2 regions of the Streptomyces sp. NPDC055955 genome follow, and region 1 is predicted to be linked to the other one. Evidence: riboswitches for the same ligand, from Rfam matches in the RefSeq annotation. Region 1 holds a riboswitch; the other holds the start of a gene.

What was found. Region 1 has a riboswitch for S-adenosylmethionine ahead of ACFC96_RS15755 (aminotransferase class V-fold PLP-dependent enzyme). Riboswitches for the same ligand answer to the same signal wherever they lie in the genome.
Region 2: it holds a riboswitch for S-adenosylmethionine, as region 1 does, so the genes downstream of both, thrC (threonine synthase) here and ACFC96_RS15755 (aminotransferase class V-fold PLP-dependent enzyme) in region 1, are expected to answer to the same signal.

Annotation. Positions count from the first base shown of each region.
Region 1 is NZ_JBHJYS010000006.1:464,180-471,804, forward strand. Features, by position in the region: gene ACFC96_RS15730 (heme-copper oxidase subunit III) at 1-551, shown strand, start outside; gene ACFC96_RS15735 (c-type cytochrome) at 626-1,435, shown strand; gene ACFC96_RS15740 (Rieske 2Fe-2S domain-containing protein) at 1,432-2,490, shown strand; gene ACFC96_RS15745 (cytochrome bc complex cytochrome b subunit) at 2,487-4,124, shown strand; gene trpD (anthranilate phosphoribosyltransferase) at 4,253-5,317, shown strand; SAM riboswitch class IV at 5,432-5,548, shown strand; gene ACFC96_RS15755 (aminotransferase class V-fold PLP-dependent enzyme) at 5,714-7,075, shown strand; gene ACFC96_RS15760 (Lrp/AsnC family transcriptional regulator) at 7,147-7,428, opposite strand; gene ACFC96_RS15765 (rhomboid family intramembrane serine protease) at 7,469-7,625, opposite strand, start outside.
Region 2 is NZ_JBHJYS010000003.1:407,706-415,330, reverse strand. Features, by position in the region: gene ACFC96_RS07935 (hypothetical protein) at 1-1,126, opposite strand, end outside; gene ACFC96_RS07930 (glucosyl-3-phosphoglycerate synthase) at 1,164-2,111, opposite strand; SAM riboswitch class I at 2,292-2,423, shown strand; gene thrC (threonine synthase) at 2,441-3,727, shown strand; gene ACFC96_RS07920 (MoaD/ThiS family protein) at 3,775-4,050, shown strand; gene ACFC96_RS07915 (cold-shock protein) at 4,502-4,705, shown strand; gene groL (chaperonin GroEL) at 5,026-6,651, shown strand; gene ACFC96_RS07905 (DUF6215 domain-containing protein) at 6,806-7,516, shown strand.

The DNA.
Region 1 (7,625 bases):
TCACCAGCGTCGGAACCATCATCTGGCTGAGTTCCGAGCTGATGTTCTTCGCGGCCCTCTTCGCGATGTACTTCACCCTGCGATCGGTGACCGGGCCAGATCACTGGAAGGAAATGGCCGAGTCGCTGAACGTTCCGTTCTCAGCGACGAACACCACGATCCTGGTGCTCTCCTCACTGACCTGTCAGCTCGGCGTGTTCGCCGCCGAGCGCGGGGATGTGAAGAAGCTCAGGACATGGTTCATCGTCACCTTCATCATGGGTGCGATCTTCATCGGCGGTCAGATCTTCGAGTACACCGAGCTGGTCAAGAAGGACGGTCTCTCGCTGTCCTCCGACCCGTACGGCTCGGTGTTCTACCTGACGACTGGCTTCCATGGACTGCACGTGACAGGCGGCCTCATCGCCTTCCTGTTCGTCCTCGGCCGGACCTACGCGGCCAGGAAGTTCACCCATGAGCAGGCGACCGCAGCCATCGTCGTGTCCTATTACTGGCACTTCGTCGATGTCGTCTGGATCGGCCTTTTCGCCACGATCTACTTGATCAAGTAGCCGGTACGTCGATCCCGACCTACCGACTCGTCCAGCAAGCACCGACGCAGAAGATCCTGACACCGGGGTAATCCGTGAAAAAGCTCTCCGCACGACGACGCCATCCGCTGGCGGCGGTCGTCGTCCTACTCCTCGCGCTGGCGGCCACCGGGGGGCTGTACGCCGCGTTCGCACCCGCGAGCAAGGCGCAGGCCGACGAAACCGCCCAGTCCCTCGCCATCGACGAGGGCAAGAAGCTCTACGCCGTCGGCTGCGCCAGCTGCCACGGCACCGGCGGTCAGGGCAGCTCTGACGGTCCGCCGCTTACGGGCGTGGGCGCCGCGGCCGTCGACTTCCAGGTCGGCACCGGGCGCATGCCGGCGCAGCAGCCCGGCGCGCAGATCCCGAAGAAGAAGGTCATTTACTCGCAGGCCGAGATCGACCAGCTCGCGGCGTACGTCGCCTCGCTCGGTGCCGGTCCGACCGTCCCGACGAAGAGCCAGGTCAGCCCGGAGGGTGCGGACATCGCCAACGGTGGCGAGCTGTTCCGTACCAACTGCGCGCAGTGCCACAACTTCACCGGTGAGGGCGGCGCGCTGACACACGGCAAGTTCGCGCCGAGCCTGGAGGGCGTGAGCCCGAAGCACATCTACGAGGCCATGCAGACGGGCCCGCAGAACATGCCGTCCTTCCCCGACACCACGATGCCGGAGAAGAACAAGAAGGACATCATCGCGTACATCAACGCGGTCAACGGCGACGAGACCGAGAGCCCCGGCGGTCTGAACCTGGGCGGGCTCGGCCCCGTCAGTGAAGGCCTGTTCGCCTGGATCTTCGGTCTCGGCGCACTGATCGCCGTCGCCGTCTGGGTCGCCGCTCGGACCGCAAAGGCCAAGAAGTCATGAGTAGCCAAGAGATTCCAGAAGAGAACCTGCCCAGCGCGCAGGACGCCGACCAGCCGCACGGCTCGGTCGCGGTGAAGGACGACCCCTTCGCCGATCCGGGGCTGCCGCCCCACGAGCACCGGGTCCAGGACATCGACGAGCGGGCCGCCAAGCGCTCCGAGCGCGTGGTCGCCCTCCTGTTCACGATCTCGATGCTCGCCACGGTCGCCTTCATCGCCTCGTACGTGGCGATCAAGCCCGGCAAGAGCGTCTACATCTGGCCGATCGGGCACATCAGCGCGCTGAACTTCGCGCTCGGTATGACGCTCGGCGTGGCCCTGTTCTGCATCGGCGCGGGCGCGGTCCACTGGGCCCGCACCCTGATGTCCGACGTGGAGGTCGCCGACGACCGCCACGCGATCTCGGCCGAGCCCGAGGTCAAGGCGAAGGTCCTGGCGGACTTCAAGCAGGGCGCCAAGGAGTCGCAGTTCGGCCGGCGCAAGCTGATCCGCAACACGCTCTTCGGCGCGGTCGCGATGGTTCCGCTCTCCGGCATCGTCCTCCTGCGTGACCTCGGTCCGCTGCCGGAGGACAAGCTCCGGCACACCGCGTGGAAGAAGGGCAAGCTCCTCGTCAACGTGAGCACGAACCAGCCGATGCGTCCTTCGGACATCGTGGTCGGCTCGCTCACCTTCGCCAAGCCCGAGGGCCTGGAGGAGACGGACGAGGACTTCCAGCAGGTCATGGGCAAGGCCGCCCTGATGCTGGTCCGGATCCAGCCGGAAGACATCAAGGACAAGCAAGAGCTCGCGTGGGGCCACGAGGGTGTCGTCGCGTACTCGAAGGTCTGCACCCACGTGGGCTGCCCGATCTCCCTGTACGAGCAGCAGACGCACCACGTGCTCTGCCCCTGTCACCAGTCCACCTTCGACCTCTCCGACGGCGCCCGCGTCATCTTCGGTCCCGCCGGCCACGCGCTTCCGCAGCTGCGTATCGGCGTGAGCGACGAGGGTTACCTGCAGGCGCTCGGCGACTTCGCGGAGCCCGTCGGTCCTGCTTTCTGGGAGCGCGGATGAGCACTACGACGACCAACGACGCGTCCTCGCGCGAGAAGGCGCCCGCCGGTGAGCGGGTGGCCGACTGGGCGGACGGCCGGCTCGGGATCTACTCCCTGGCCAAGGCCAACATGCGCAAGATCTTCCCGGACCACTGGTCCTTCATGCTCGGTGAGATCTGCCTCTACAGCTTCATCATCATCATCCTCACGGGTGTGTACCTGACGCTGTTCTTCCACCCGTCGATGAACGAGGTGACGTACCACGGCAGCTATGTCCCGCTCCAGGGGCAGCTGATGTCGGAGGCGTTCAACTCGACCATGCACATCTCCTTCGAGGTGCGCGGTGGTCTGCTGATCCGGCAGATCCACCACTGGGCGGCGCTGATCTTCCTCGCCGGCATGTTCGTGCACATGATGCGCGTGTTCTTCACGGGCGCGTTCCGCAAGCCGCGTGAGATCAACTGGCTGTTCGGCTTCCTGCTGTTCGTCCTCGGCATGTTCACCGGCTTCACCGGTTACTCGCTCCCGGACGACCTGCTCTCCGGCACCGGTGTCCGCTTCATGGAGGGCGCGGTCCTGTCCGTGCCGATCGTCGGCACGTACCTGTCGTTCTTCCTCTTCGGCGGCGAGTTCCCGGGCGGCGACTTCGTCGCGCGGTTCTACTCGGTCCACATCCTGCTGCTGCCGGGCATCATGCTCGGTCTGGTGGTCGGCCACCTGATCCTGGTCTTCTACCACAAGCACACGCAGTTCGCGGGCCCCGGAAAGACGAACAAGAACGTCGTCGGCATGCCGCTGCTGCCGGTCTACATGGCCAAGGCGGGTGGCTTCTTCTTCCTGGTCTTCGGTGTCATCGCGGTCATCGCCGCGATCGCGTCGATCAACCCGATCTGGGCCATCGGCCCGTACCGGATCGACCAGGTCTCCACCGGCGCGCAGCCCGACTGGTACATGGGCTTCTCCGAGGGCCTGATCCGCTTCATGCCGGGCTGGGAGATCAACCTCTGGGGTCACACGCTCGTCCTGGGTGTGTTCATCCCGCTGATCATCTTCCCGCTGGTCCTGGTGGCCATCGCGGTCTACCCGTTCATCGAGTCCTGGGTCACCGGCGACAAGCGCGAGCACCACATCCTGGACCGCCCGCGCAACGTCCCGACCCGGACCGCGTTCGGTGCCGCCTGGATCAGCTGGTACTTCGTCCTGCTCGTCGGTGGCGGTAACGACCTCTGGGCCACGCACTTCCACCTGTCGATCAACGCGATCACCTGGTTCGTGCGCATCGGGTTCTTCGTCGTGCCCGTGCTGGTCTTCGTCGCCACCAAGCGGATCTGCCTCGGCCTCCAGCGCCGCGACAAGGACAAGGTGCTGCACGGACGCGAGTCCGGCCTCATCAAGCGCCTGCCGCACGGTGAGTTCATCGAGGTCCACGAGCCGCTCGGCTCCGACGCCCTGCACACCCTCACCGCGCACGAGCAGTACGCGCCGCTCGAGATCGGCCCGACGGTCGACGAGAACGGTGTGGAGCGCAAGGTGTCCGGCACGCAGAAGCTGCGGGCCAAGCTCTCCGAGGGGATGTACGGCGAGGACAGCCAGATCCCCAAGCCGACTGTCGAGGAGTACAAGGAGATCACCAGCGGCCACGGCCACCACTGATCACCTGACCTGACCCCATGGTCGCCACGGTGAGAGCCCCGTCCAGGCACTGGACGGGGCTCTTTGCCGCTCTCCGGGCTGGATAGGGTGGCCTTGTTCCCATACACACGAAAAACCAGGAGCGGCAGATGAATGCTGTGACCCCCGCAGGAGGCAATACCGCGGCGGGCCGTTCCTGGCCCCAGATCCTGAACGGCCTCCTGGAAGGGCGCGACCAGAGCGCCGACGACACGGCCTGGGCCATGGACCGCATCATGCGGGGCGAGGCCACGGACGCGCAGATCGCCGGTTTCGCTGTGGCCATGCGCGCCAAGGGCGAGACCGTCGAGGAGATCTCCGGCCTCGTACGGGCCATGTACGAGCACGCGAACGTGATCGAGGTCCAGGGCGACACGGTCGACATCGTCGGCACGGGTGGCGACGGCGCCAAGACGGTCAACATCTCCACGATGTCGGCGATCGTCATCGCGGGCACGGGCGCCAAGGTCGTCAAGCACGGCAACCGCGCCGCCTCGTCGGCGTCCGGCGCCTCGGACGTCCTGGAGAAGCTCGGCGTGAATCTGGAGCTGTCTCCGCAGCGCGTGGCCGAGGTCGCGGACGAGGCCGGGATCACGTTCTGCTTCGCCGTGAAGTTCCATCCGGCACTGCGGCACGTGGCGGCGGCGCGCGGCCAGCTGGGCATCCGTACGACGTTCAACTTCCTCGGTCCGCTGACCAACCCGGCCAGGGTGCGGGCGCAGGCCGTCGGGGTCGCCGACGCGCGGATGGCGCCCATCGTGGCCGGTGTCTTCGCCGAGCGCGGACACTCGTCCCTCGTCTTCCGCGGTGACGACGGCCTGGACGAGCTGACGACGACGGCGACCTCGCGGATCTGGGTGGTCCGGGACGGCGCCGTGCGCGAGGAGGCCTTCGACCCGCGGGACGTCGGCATCGACCTGGTCCCGGTGTCCGCGCTGCGGGGCGCCGACGCGTCGTACAACGCCGAGGTCGCCCGCCGTCTCCTGGACGGCGAGAGGGGCCCGGTACGGGACGCGGTCCTCCTCAACTCCGCGGCGGCGCTCGTCGCTCTCACGCCCGGCGACGGTCCTCTGACCGACCAGATCCGGGCCGGCATGGACCGCGCCGCCGAGTCGATCGACTCGGGCGCCGCGAAGAGGACGCTGGAGCGCTGGGTGGCGGCCAGCAACGCGTGAGCGCGTAGGGCACGGAGGGTGGGGAGGTTGCCGGACGGCGCCTCCCCACCACGCTCCGTCCGGGATGCGGACACGCTGTTGCGATGAAGCGATCGGCTGGCATACTTCTCGGCAGGTCATGAGTGACAGCGATTAGGCCCCGGCTCGCTGTCCGGCAACCCTCCGTCCGTGGCGGGGTGCCCCGGGTGAAGACCAGGCAGTGCACAGCAAGGTGCTCTGCAAGCGCGGACCCCTGCACACCCTGGGGTCCTGGTCCTCAAGGGAGCAGTCTCGTGAGCAAGCGAATGCGATAGGGCATCTCCGCCCCACCTCCGCACACCCTTTTCCTTTTCAGCTGCGCCGTCGAGCCATCGGCTCCGGCGTGGTCAATTCGCTTGCCTCTCACGGGAGTTCGCCATGTCTGTCTCCACCGCTGCCGCCGACCAGTCGCTTTGTACCCCTCTGCCGGTTCTCGGCCGGGATGTCACCGTTCCGCTCGTCACCGGGGGCGAGGTCACCTACGCGGCGCTCGACTACGCGGCCAGCGCCCCGGCGCTCCAGCGGGTCTGGGACGACGTGGCGGCCTACGCGCCGTACTACGGCAGCGTGCACCGCGGCGCCGGGTACCTGTCGCAGCTGTCGACCGACCTTTTCGAGAACTCCCGCGTGACCGTCGCGGAGTTCCTCGGCTGCCGCGCGGACGACCAGGTGATCTTCACCCGCTCGACCACCGACTCGCTCAACCTGCTCGCCGCCGTGCTCCCCGCCGACTGCGAGGTCTTCGTCTTCGAGACCGAGCACCACGCCTCGCTCCTGCCGTGGCGCGACGCCCGCGTGACCTACCTCAACGCGCCGCGCACGCCCGGCGAGGCCGTCCGGACCCTGGAGAGCGCCCTCGCCGACCGCGACCCGTACGGGCCCGCCCTGGTGTGCGTCACGGGTGCCTCCAACGTCACCGGCGAGCTGTGGCCCGTCCGTGAGCTCGCCGCCGCGGCCCATGCCCATGGCGCCCGTATCGTCCTCGACGCCGCGCAGCTCGCCCCGCACCACCCCGTCGACATCCAGGACCTCGACGTCGACTGGGTCGCCTTCTCCGGGCACAAGCTGTACGCGCCCTTCGGCTCCGGTGTCCTCGCCGGCCGCGCCGACTGGCTCCAGGCCTCCGAGCCCTACCTCGCCGGCGGCGGCGCCTCCCGCAAGGTCGCGCGCCGCGCCGACGGCGGCGTGGACGTCGAGTGGCACGACAGCGCGGCCCGCCACGAGGCCGGTTCGCCGAACGTCATCGGCGTCTACTCCATCGCCGCCGCCTGCAAGGCCCTCACCGAGGCGGGCTTCGACTCGCTCGTCGCCCGTGAGCAGTACCTGATCGGCAAGGTCCGTGACGGGCTCGCCGCCGTGCCCGAGGTGAAGGTGCTCTCGCTGTTCGGCGACGACGCCCCGCGCGTCGGTGTCATCTCCTTCGTCGTCGAGGGCTGGAACAGCTCGCACTTCGCGGCCGCGCTCTCCGCCGAGTACGGCATCGGGGTGCGCGACGGCCTCTTCTGCGCCCACCCGCTCGTGCGCACCCTGCTGGGCAGCGACCCGCAGTCGCAGGGGGAGTGCGGGGCGCCCGAGGCCGCGCCCGGCGAGAAGTCCCTCAACGCCATCCGCGTCAGTTTCGGCGCAGGCACCCCGGACGAGCACGTCGAGCGCTTCGTCCGCGCCGTCACCGAGTTGGTGCGCGACGGCGCGCGCTGGAACTACCGCACGGAGGACGGGCGTTGCGTCCCCGCGGTGTGATCCGCGCACCGCACCGGACATGACGAAGGCCGCCCCTCGGGGCGGCCTTCGGTCGTCTTGAGCGGGAAGGATCAGGAGTCGAGCCCGATCGCGAACGCCGCCTCCAGGTCGTGCTGCGAGTAGGTGCGGAACGCGACGTGCGTGTCCGTCGCCTCCACGCCCGGGATCTTGCTGATCTTCCCGGGGATGACGTCCGCCAGGTCGTCGTGGCGCGCGACGCGCACCATGGCGATCAGGTCGTACGTACCGGTCACGGAGAAGACCTCGCTGACGCTGTCGAGGGCGGCGATCGACTCGGCGATCTCGGGGATCCGGTCCACGCTGGTCTTGATGAGCACGATCGCGGTGATCACGGCTGGCTGTCTCCCTCGGTGGCCGTGGCTGGGGCTGCTTTCACTCTAGCTCTCCCGTCTCCCGCCCCTGCCCGTGCGCAGAAGCCCTGGGCGCCCCCCTCTTTCCGCCGTAGCGCATCCACGCGTAGAGGAAGCCGACGGAGAACCCGACCAGGTGCGCCAGGTACGCCACCCCGGGCCCCCGGCTGCCCTGCCTC
Region 2 (7,625 bases), on a different contig from region 1:
GGTAGGTGTCGCCCTCGGTGGTGAACGTCAGCTCGGTGGAGGTGGCGCCGGGCGGGACGGTCCCGGGGGGCAGCTCGAACTCCTTCGCGTCGATGCCCAGGCTGTCGACCGTCCTCGGGGCGACGGCACCGTCGCCCTCACCGACGAAGAAGCCGTCGGTGTCGCCGGTCTGGGCTTCGGTGACGTTCCTGCCGTCGACCAGGAAGCGGTCGCCCGGCGTGTTCCGGTCGCCCTCGTACGCGGCGACGCCCGCCCGCACCGCGCCGCCGCCCGCGCGGTGGAAGCCGTCCACGCCGATCGTGGTCGCCGGCGAGACGGAGCGCTGGAGGACGTGTCCGCCGTAGACGTACACGTGGCGACGCTCCGGCGCGTACCTGGGGTCCGGGGCGCCGTACTCGTAGACGACCGTCATCGACCAGCCGGCCACGCAGCCCTTGCCGTTGGGCGCCCAGACGCCGCCGACCGCGACGGGGACGGGCGCGCCGGTGCCGGTGACGCCGGCGAACATGCCCGTGACGTCGGCCTCGCCCGTGTAGTAGTGCGGGCCGTCGGCGGTCGCCGGGTCCCGGACCAGGACCTCGGCGGAGACCTTGGCCGGCGCGCCGCCGTTCACGCCCAGGACGGGCACGGCGGCGAGCGGAGCGCCCGGCGAGGGCCGCACATCGGCGCCGGAGATGTCGCACCGCGCGAGCTGCGCGCCGCTCGGGCCCTTGTACGTACCGTCGTTGCCGCCGAAGAACAGGCGGGCGTAGGCCACCTTCGCGCCCGGCGGGATCGTCACCCGGCCGGTGCTGGAGCCGTAACCGGCCGTCGTGGCGGCCGTGTTGACGCGCTGCATCACGAACGTGTCGTTGTTGTCGCCGCCCTGCCCGCCGGCGGCGGCCGCGCAGCGCTCCGCCAGGTCGGCCGGGGCGGACTGGCAGCCCATGACCGTGTTGCCGATGGTCGCGAAGTCGCCGTACAGCGACGCGTCGTAGCGCTTGGCGAACGGCGCCACCACGTCCGCCGCGGCGGGGGCCGCGGCGACGAGAGCCGTCAGTGCGGTGGCCGTGGCGACGAGCGCCCCGGCGGTGCGGGTCGCGGCTGCGCGCAGCCGTCGCTCACCCGAAACTTGTCTGAGCCACATAAAGGGCAATGTAGGCAAAACATACGATTGCCCCCGGCTACGCCACGCGGCGCTCCGTGTACTCGGTGATTTCGGTCATCGGGGGGCGTTCCTCGGTGTCCACGGTGTGCGTGCGCGGCTCGAATCCCTGTTCCCCGCGCTCGAACTGGGTGAGCACCGGACGTACGAGGTGCCCGCGCGCGAGGCGCAGCTGCGCGGTGCGGTAGATCGCCGCGGCCATCCGGCCGAGCGCCTGCCCGTCCTGGTGCCGGTGCTTGCGCACCCCCACGTCGACCTGCCCGAGCGCGTCGAGGCCCACCGTGTGCAGCGCGTCGACGAGAAGACCGAGCTCGACTCCGTAACCGACGGGGAACGGCAGGCGCTCCAGGAGCGATCTGCGGGCCGCGTACTCGCCGCCGAGCGGCTGCACGAACCCCGCGAGCAGCGGCCAGTGCAGATTGAGGAGGGGGCGCGCCACCAGCTCCGTGACCCGGCCCCCCTGGCCGGCGGCGGACCCGAGCGGGCGGTCGTACATCGCCTTCACGAAGTCCACGCCGGGATCCGTGAGCAGCGGGCCCACGATCCCCGAGACGAAGTCCGCGGAGAACTCCTTCAGGTCCGCGTCGACGAAGCAGACGATGTCGCCGCCCGTCGCGAGCAGCGAGCGCCACAGCACCTCACCCTTGCCGGGCACGGCCGGGATCCTCGGCAGGATCGCGTCCCGGTGCACGACGCGCGCTCCGGCGGCCCGCGCGACCTCGGCCGTGCGGTCCGTCGAGCCCGAGTCGATCACCACCAGCTCGTCGACCAGCGGCACCCGCTCCGTCATCAGGGCACGCCGGATCTCGGCGACGATCTCGCCGACCGTCTCCTCCTCGTTCAGTGCGGGCAGCACCACGCTCACCGAGGTGCCCGAGGCCCGCTTCGCGGCGATCAGCTGAGGGAGCGGACGGTCCGACACCGACCAGGAACGCCTGCTCAGCCAGCGCTCTACTTCTTCCAGCACGGTGCGCGGCTCCTCACTGTCTGAACTGTCTGATCACGAACTGTGATCCATCTCGCGGTTCGGACGACTATCTCAAGCGTCCGGGCCTTCGGTTACAGTCTTGAACAACGCCGGTGACCATCGCATGTCGGGGTCGCCGCCGCGCTTGAGTGATCAAGCGCCAGTACAACAACCGAATAGCGCTCATCCAGAGGGACAGAGGGATACGGCCCGTTGAAGTCCCGGCAACCCTCCCGCCGACCTTGTCGAGGTCCAGGTGGGGAAGGTGCCAATTCCGTCTCGTGGCGAGATGCGCCGCGAGGAAGATGAGGAGAAAGGGCCTCGCCATCATGGCTGCGCAGACTGTCGCCACCACCACTTCCGTTGATCTGGGACCCGCCTCGGCGCTTTCCTGCCGCGAGTGCGGCACCAGCTTCCCGCTCGGACCGATCTTCGCCTGTGCCGAGTGTTTCGGGCCGCTCGAAGTCTCCTACGACCTGCCGGTCGGCGACCCCGAGTCGCTGCGCAAGGAGATCGAGGCCGGACCCGCCAACATCTGGCGCTACGCCCCTCTCCTGCCCGTCCCGGCCGACGTCGCCGAGAAGCCGAACCTGAACCCCGGCTGGACCAAGCTCGTCAAGGCCGACAACCTCGCCCGTGAACTCGGCGTGGAGCAGGGCAAGTTGTTCGTCAAGGACGACTCCGGCAACCCCACGCACTCCTTCAAGGACCGCGTCGTCGCCCAGGCCATCGAGGCCGCCCGCGCCTTCGGCTTCACCACCCTGTCCTGCTCCTCCACCGGCAACCTCGCCGGCGCCGTCGGCGCCGCCGCGGCCCGCGCCGGCTTCCGCTCCTGCGTGTTCATCCCGCACGACCTGGAGCAGGGCAAGGTCGTCATGGCCGCGGTCTACGGCGGCGAACTCGTCGGCATCGAGGGCAACTACGACGACGTCAACCGCTTCTGCTCCGAGCTCATCGGCGACCCGCTCGGCGAGGGCTGGGGCTTCGTCAACGTCAACCTCCGCCCGTACTACGGCGAGGGCTCCAAGACGCTCGCGTACGAGATCTGTGAGCAGCTCGGCTGGCGGCTCCCTGACCAGCTGGTCATCCCGATCGCGTCCGGCTCCCAGTTCACGAAGATCGACAAGGGCCTCCAGGAGCTGATCAAGCTCGGCCTCGTCGAGGACAAGCCGTACAAGCTCTTCGGCGCCCAGGCCGAGGGCTGCTCGCCGGTGTCCGTCGCCTACAAGGGCGGCCACGACGTCGTGCGGCCGCAGAAGCCGAACACGATCGCCAAGTCCCTGGCCATCGGCAACCCGGCCGACGGCCCGTACGTCCTCGACATCGCCCGCCGCACCGGCGGCGCCGTGGAGGACGTCAACGACGAGCAGGTCGTCGACGCGATCAAGCTCCTGGCGCGGACCGAGGGCATCTTCGCGGAGACCGCGGGCGGTGTGACGGTCGGCGTGACGAAGAAGCTGATCGAGGCCGGCCTGATCGACCCGACGCTCACCACCGTCGTCCTCAACACCGGCGACGGCCTCAAGACCCTCGACGCGGTCGCCGAGACGTCCCAGGCGACCGCCACCATCCGCCCGAGCCTGGACGCGTTCCGCGACGCGGGCCTCGCCCACTGAAGACCCGCGCACTCCCGCGACCCCCGCACGGAAAGGCTGCAGCCCCCATGAGCGTCAACGTCCGCATCCCCACCATCCTGCGCACCTACACCGGCGGCAAGGCCGAGGTCGCCGCCGAGGGCGCGACCCTCTCCGAGGTCATCGCCGACCTGGAGAAGAACCACACGGGCATCGCGGCCCGCGTCCTGGACGACCAGGGCAAGCTGCGCCGCTTCGTGAACGTGTACGTCAACGACGACGACGTGCGCTTCGAGCAGGGCCTGGAGACGGCGACGCCGGCGGGCGCGGGCGTCTCGATCATCCCGGCCGTCGCCGGAGGCTGACCGTCGGGCACCGTGCCGGCGGCTGATCGCCCGGCCTTGCGAGGCCACACAGAGTCACCTGAATTGCCCCCTCCGCGAGAGAAGCGGAGGGGGCAATTCTGCAGGGTTGAGCGCGGTAGAGTTGGGAAGCGAGCTTCGCGCCTGTGCCGAGCGCATATATGAAGTCGGCCGCCGTCCGACAAGAAGCAGCCAAAGTGCCCAGCCCTTATCGGGTGTTCGTGGCATTTGTCGGGCCCGAGTTGCCCCGGAATCCAATGACTCCGCCGCTTATTACCGCTCTGCCGTGCCCAGAATTCTCGTCCGATTGACCTGTTGCAGACGGCAGTTGGGCAGATACATTCAGCCGCGGTCGACGCGTTCCGGCGCACACCTCCAACCAATGGGGCGTGAGGTCTGACCCGGGTCCGCGAAGTGCGGGCCTGTGCAAGGGCCAGTAATAGGGGAGTTAGTCATGGCTCAGGGCACCGTCAAGTGGTTCAACGCGGAGAAGGGGTACGGCTTCATCGCGGTCGACGGTGGTGCGGATGTATTCGTCCACTACAGCGCCATCCAGATGGACGGATACCGCACCCTTGAAGAGGGTCAGCGAGTCGAATTCGAGATCTCGCAGGGCCAGAAGGGTCCGCAGGCGGACATGGTCAAGCTCGCCGTCTGATCTCGGCGCGATCGGCCACCGACACACTCACGCCGAGAGGCCCGTACCCCGCGAGGGGTACGGGCCTCTCGTGCGTGCGCGCGCGGTCCGCGCGCGCCGCCCGCGGGGACCGCGCGTCTGCCGGAGGCGCTTGCACTCTCCTAGGTCGAGTGCTAATCATTGCGTTAGCACTCTGAAGGTGAGAGTGACAGAACTTGGATCGGGTCGGTGAGGCTCGCAGGCCGGGTGGGGCAAGGAACCACACGGCACGCAGGCCGTCCGTCGCGGGCACCAGCACGGTCCGTTTTGCGTTTCCACCCCGTCCGGGAGGACCACTTCACATGGCCAAGATCATCGCGTTCGACGAGGAGGCACGGCGCGGCCTCGAGCGCGGCATGAACCAGCTCGCCGACGCCGTCAAGGTGACCCTGGGCCCCAAGGGTCGCAACGTCGTCCTCGAGAAGAAGTGGGGCGCCCCCACGATCACCAACGATGGTGTGTCCATCGCCAAGGAGATCGAGCTCGAGGACCCGTACGAGAAGATCGGCGCCGAGCTGGTCAAGGAGGTCGCGAAGAAGACGGACGACGTCGCCGGTGACGGCACGACGACCGCGACCGTCCTCGCCCAGGCGCTCGTCAAGGAAGGCCTGCGCAACGTCGCGGCCGGCGCCAACCCGATGGCCCTCAAGCGCGGCATCGAGAAGGCCGTCGAGGCCGTCTCCGCCGCCCTGCTCGAGCAGGCCAAGGATGTCGAGACCAAGGAGCAGATCGCTTCCACGGCCTCCATCTCCGCCGCCGACACCCAGATCGGCGAGCTCATCGCCGAGGCGATGGACAAGGTCGGCAAGGAAGGCGTCATCACCGTCGAGGAGTCGCAGACCTTCGGTCTCGAGCTTGAGCTCACCGAGGGCATGCGCTTCGACAAGGGCTACATCTCGGCCTACTTCGCCACCGACATGGAGCGTATGGAGGCGTCGCTCGACGACCCGTACATCCTCATCGTCAACTCCAAGATCGGCAACGTGAAGGACCTCCTTCCGCTGCTCGAGAAGGTCATGCAGTCCGGGAAGCCGCTGCTGATCATCGCCGAGGACGTCGAGGGCGAGGCCCTGTCGACCCTGGTCGTCAACAAGATCCGTGGCACCTTCAAGTCCGTCGCCGTCAAGGCCCCGGGCTTCGGTGACCGCCGCAAGGCCATGCTCGGCGACATCGCCATCCTCACCGGTGGCACCGTCATCTCCGAGGAGGTCGGCCTCAAGCTGGAGAACGCCGGTCTCGACCTGCTCGGCCGCGCCCGCAAGGTCGTCATCACCAAGGACGAGACGACGATCGTCGACGGCGCCGGTGACAGCGACCAGGTCCAGGGCCGCGTCAACCAGATCCGTGCCGAGATCGAGAACTCGGACAGCGACTACGACCGCGAGAAGCTGCAGGAGCGCCTGGCGAAGCTCGCCGGCGGTGTTGCGGTCATCAAGGCCGGTGCCGCGACCGAGGTCGAGCTCAAGGAGCGCAAGCACCGCATCGAGGACGCCGTTCGCAACGCGAAGGCGGCCGTCGAGGAGGGCATCGTCGCCGGTGGCGGCGTGGCCCTGCTGCAGGCCTCCGCGGTCTTCGAGAAGCTCGAGCTCGACGGTGACGAGGCGACCGGCGCCAACGCCGTGAAGCTCGCGCTGGAGGCCCCGCTCAAGCAGATCGCCGTCAACGGTGGTCTCGAGGGTGGCGTCGTCGTGGAGAAGGTCCGCAACCTTCCCATCGGCCACGGCCTGAACGCCGCGTCCGGCGAGTACGTCGACATGATCGCCGAGGGCATCCTCGACCCGGCGAAGGTCACGCGTTCCGCGCTGCAGAACGCCGCGTCCATCGCCGCGCTGTTCCTGACCACCGAGGCCGTCATCGCCGACAAGCCGGAGAAGGCCGCCGCGGGCGGCGCTCCGGGCGGCATGCCGGGCGGTGACATGGACTTCTGAGCCTGACGGTTCAGCCTGTCCTTTCCGAGGGCGGCACTCCTCTTCCCGGGGGGTGCCGCCCTCGGGCGTTCCCCGGTCGGTTCTCCTTGTCCGCCCGGTGATCACGGGTTAGATTCCCCGGGCATTTGTCAGGTGATCGGGGCGGGTGGGGGACATGGCCGACAGTGACGACGTGCCCAAGAAGGGCATGAACGCGTGGGGACAGGCGATATCGGCCGTGGCGCTGGTGGCCGCGCTCGCCATCGGGTTCTGGGCGATCGCGAAGACGGACGCCGAGAGCAGCGCCGAGCCGAAGCCGGCGACCTGCTCGGGCGGGGAGGCCGAGAAGGGCGCGAAGGCCGGTGAGGCGGCGGGGCGGGTCTCCGGCGCGCAACTGTGCGCAGTGCTCAACCGGCGGGACCTCGCCGACCTGCTCGGCACGCCGACGGAGATCGCGAAGTCCGCGTCGGGCAGCGGCAGTTCGATCAGGACGGCCGGTGGGCGCGAGATCTCCACGCCCTCGGCGCGGGTCGAGTTCGAGACGTACACCGTGACGCTGGAGGGCACCTACGACGGCCGTCCGGTCGCCGACACCGCCGGCCTCTTCGGGGACACGCAGAAGCGGCGGACGTTCCTGGGCCGCCGGGCGGTCCTCTACTCGGACCGCACCATCAGCATCAGGTTCCGCCTCGACGGCAGTGATTCGAGCAGCGCTCCCGGGGTCCCGGCCCGTGTTCTGTCCGTCGCGCAGGACGCGCAGGACAAGGGCGGCTCCTTCGAGCTGACGCTGTGGCGATCGGACGGCGCGGTGCCGGACGACACGGTGCTGTTCCAGGTCGCCGAGAAGGTGCTGCCGAGGATCCCGGGGTGGGCGCCCGCCCAGTGACGGCCCGCGTCCCGCGAGAGGATCCGCCGGACAGGTCCTGGGGCCTGTCGTCCGGATCATGCCGGGCTCGCGGGCGCCGGCACCGCGCCTCGCGGCGTTGTCGTCGGTC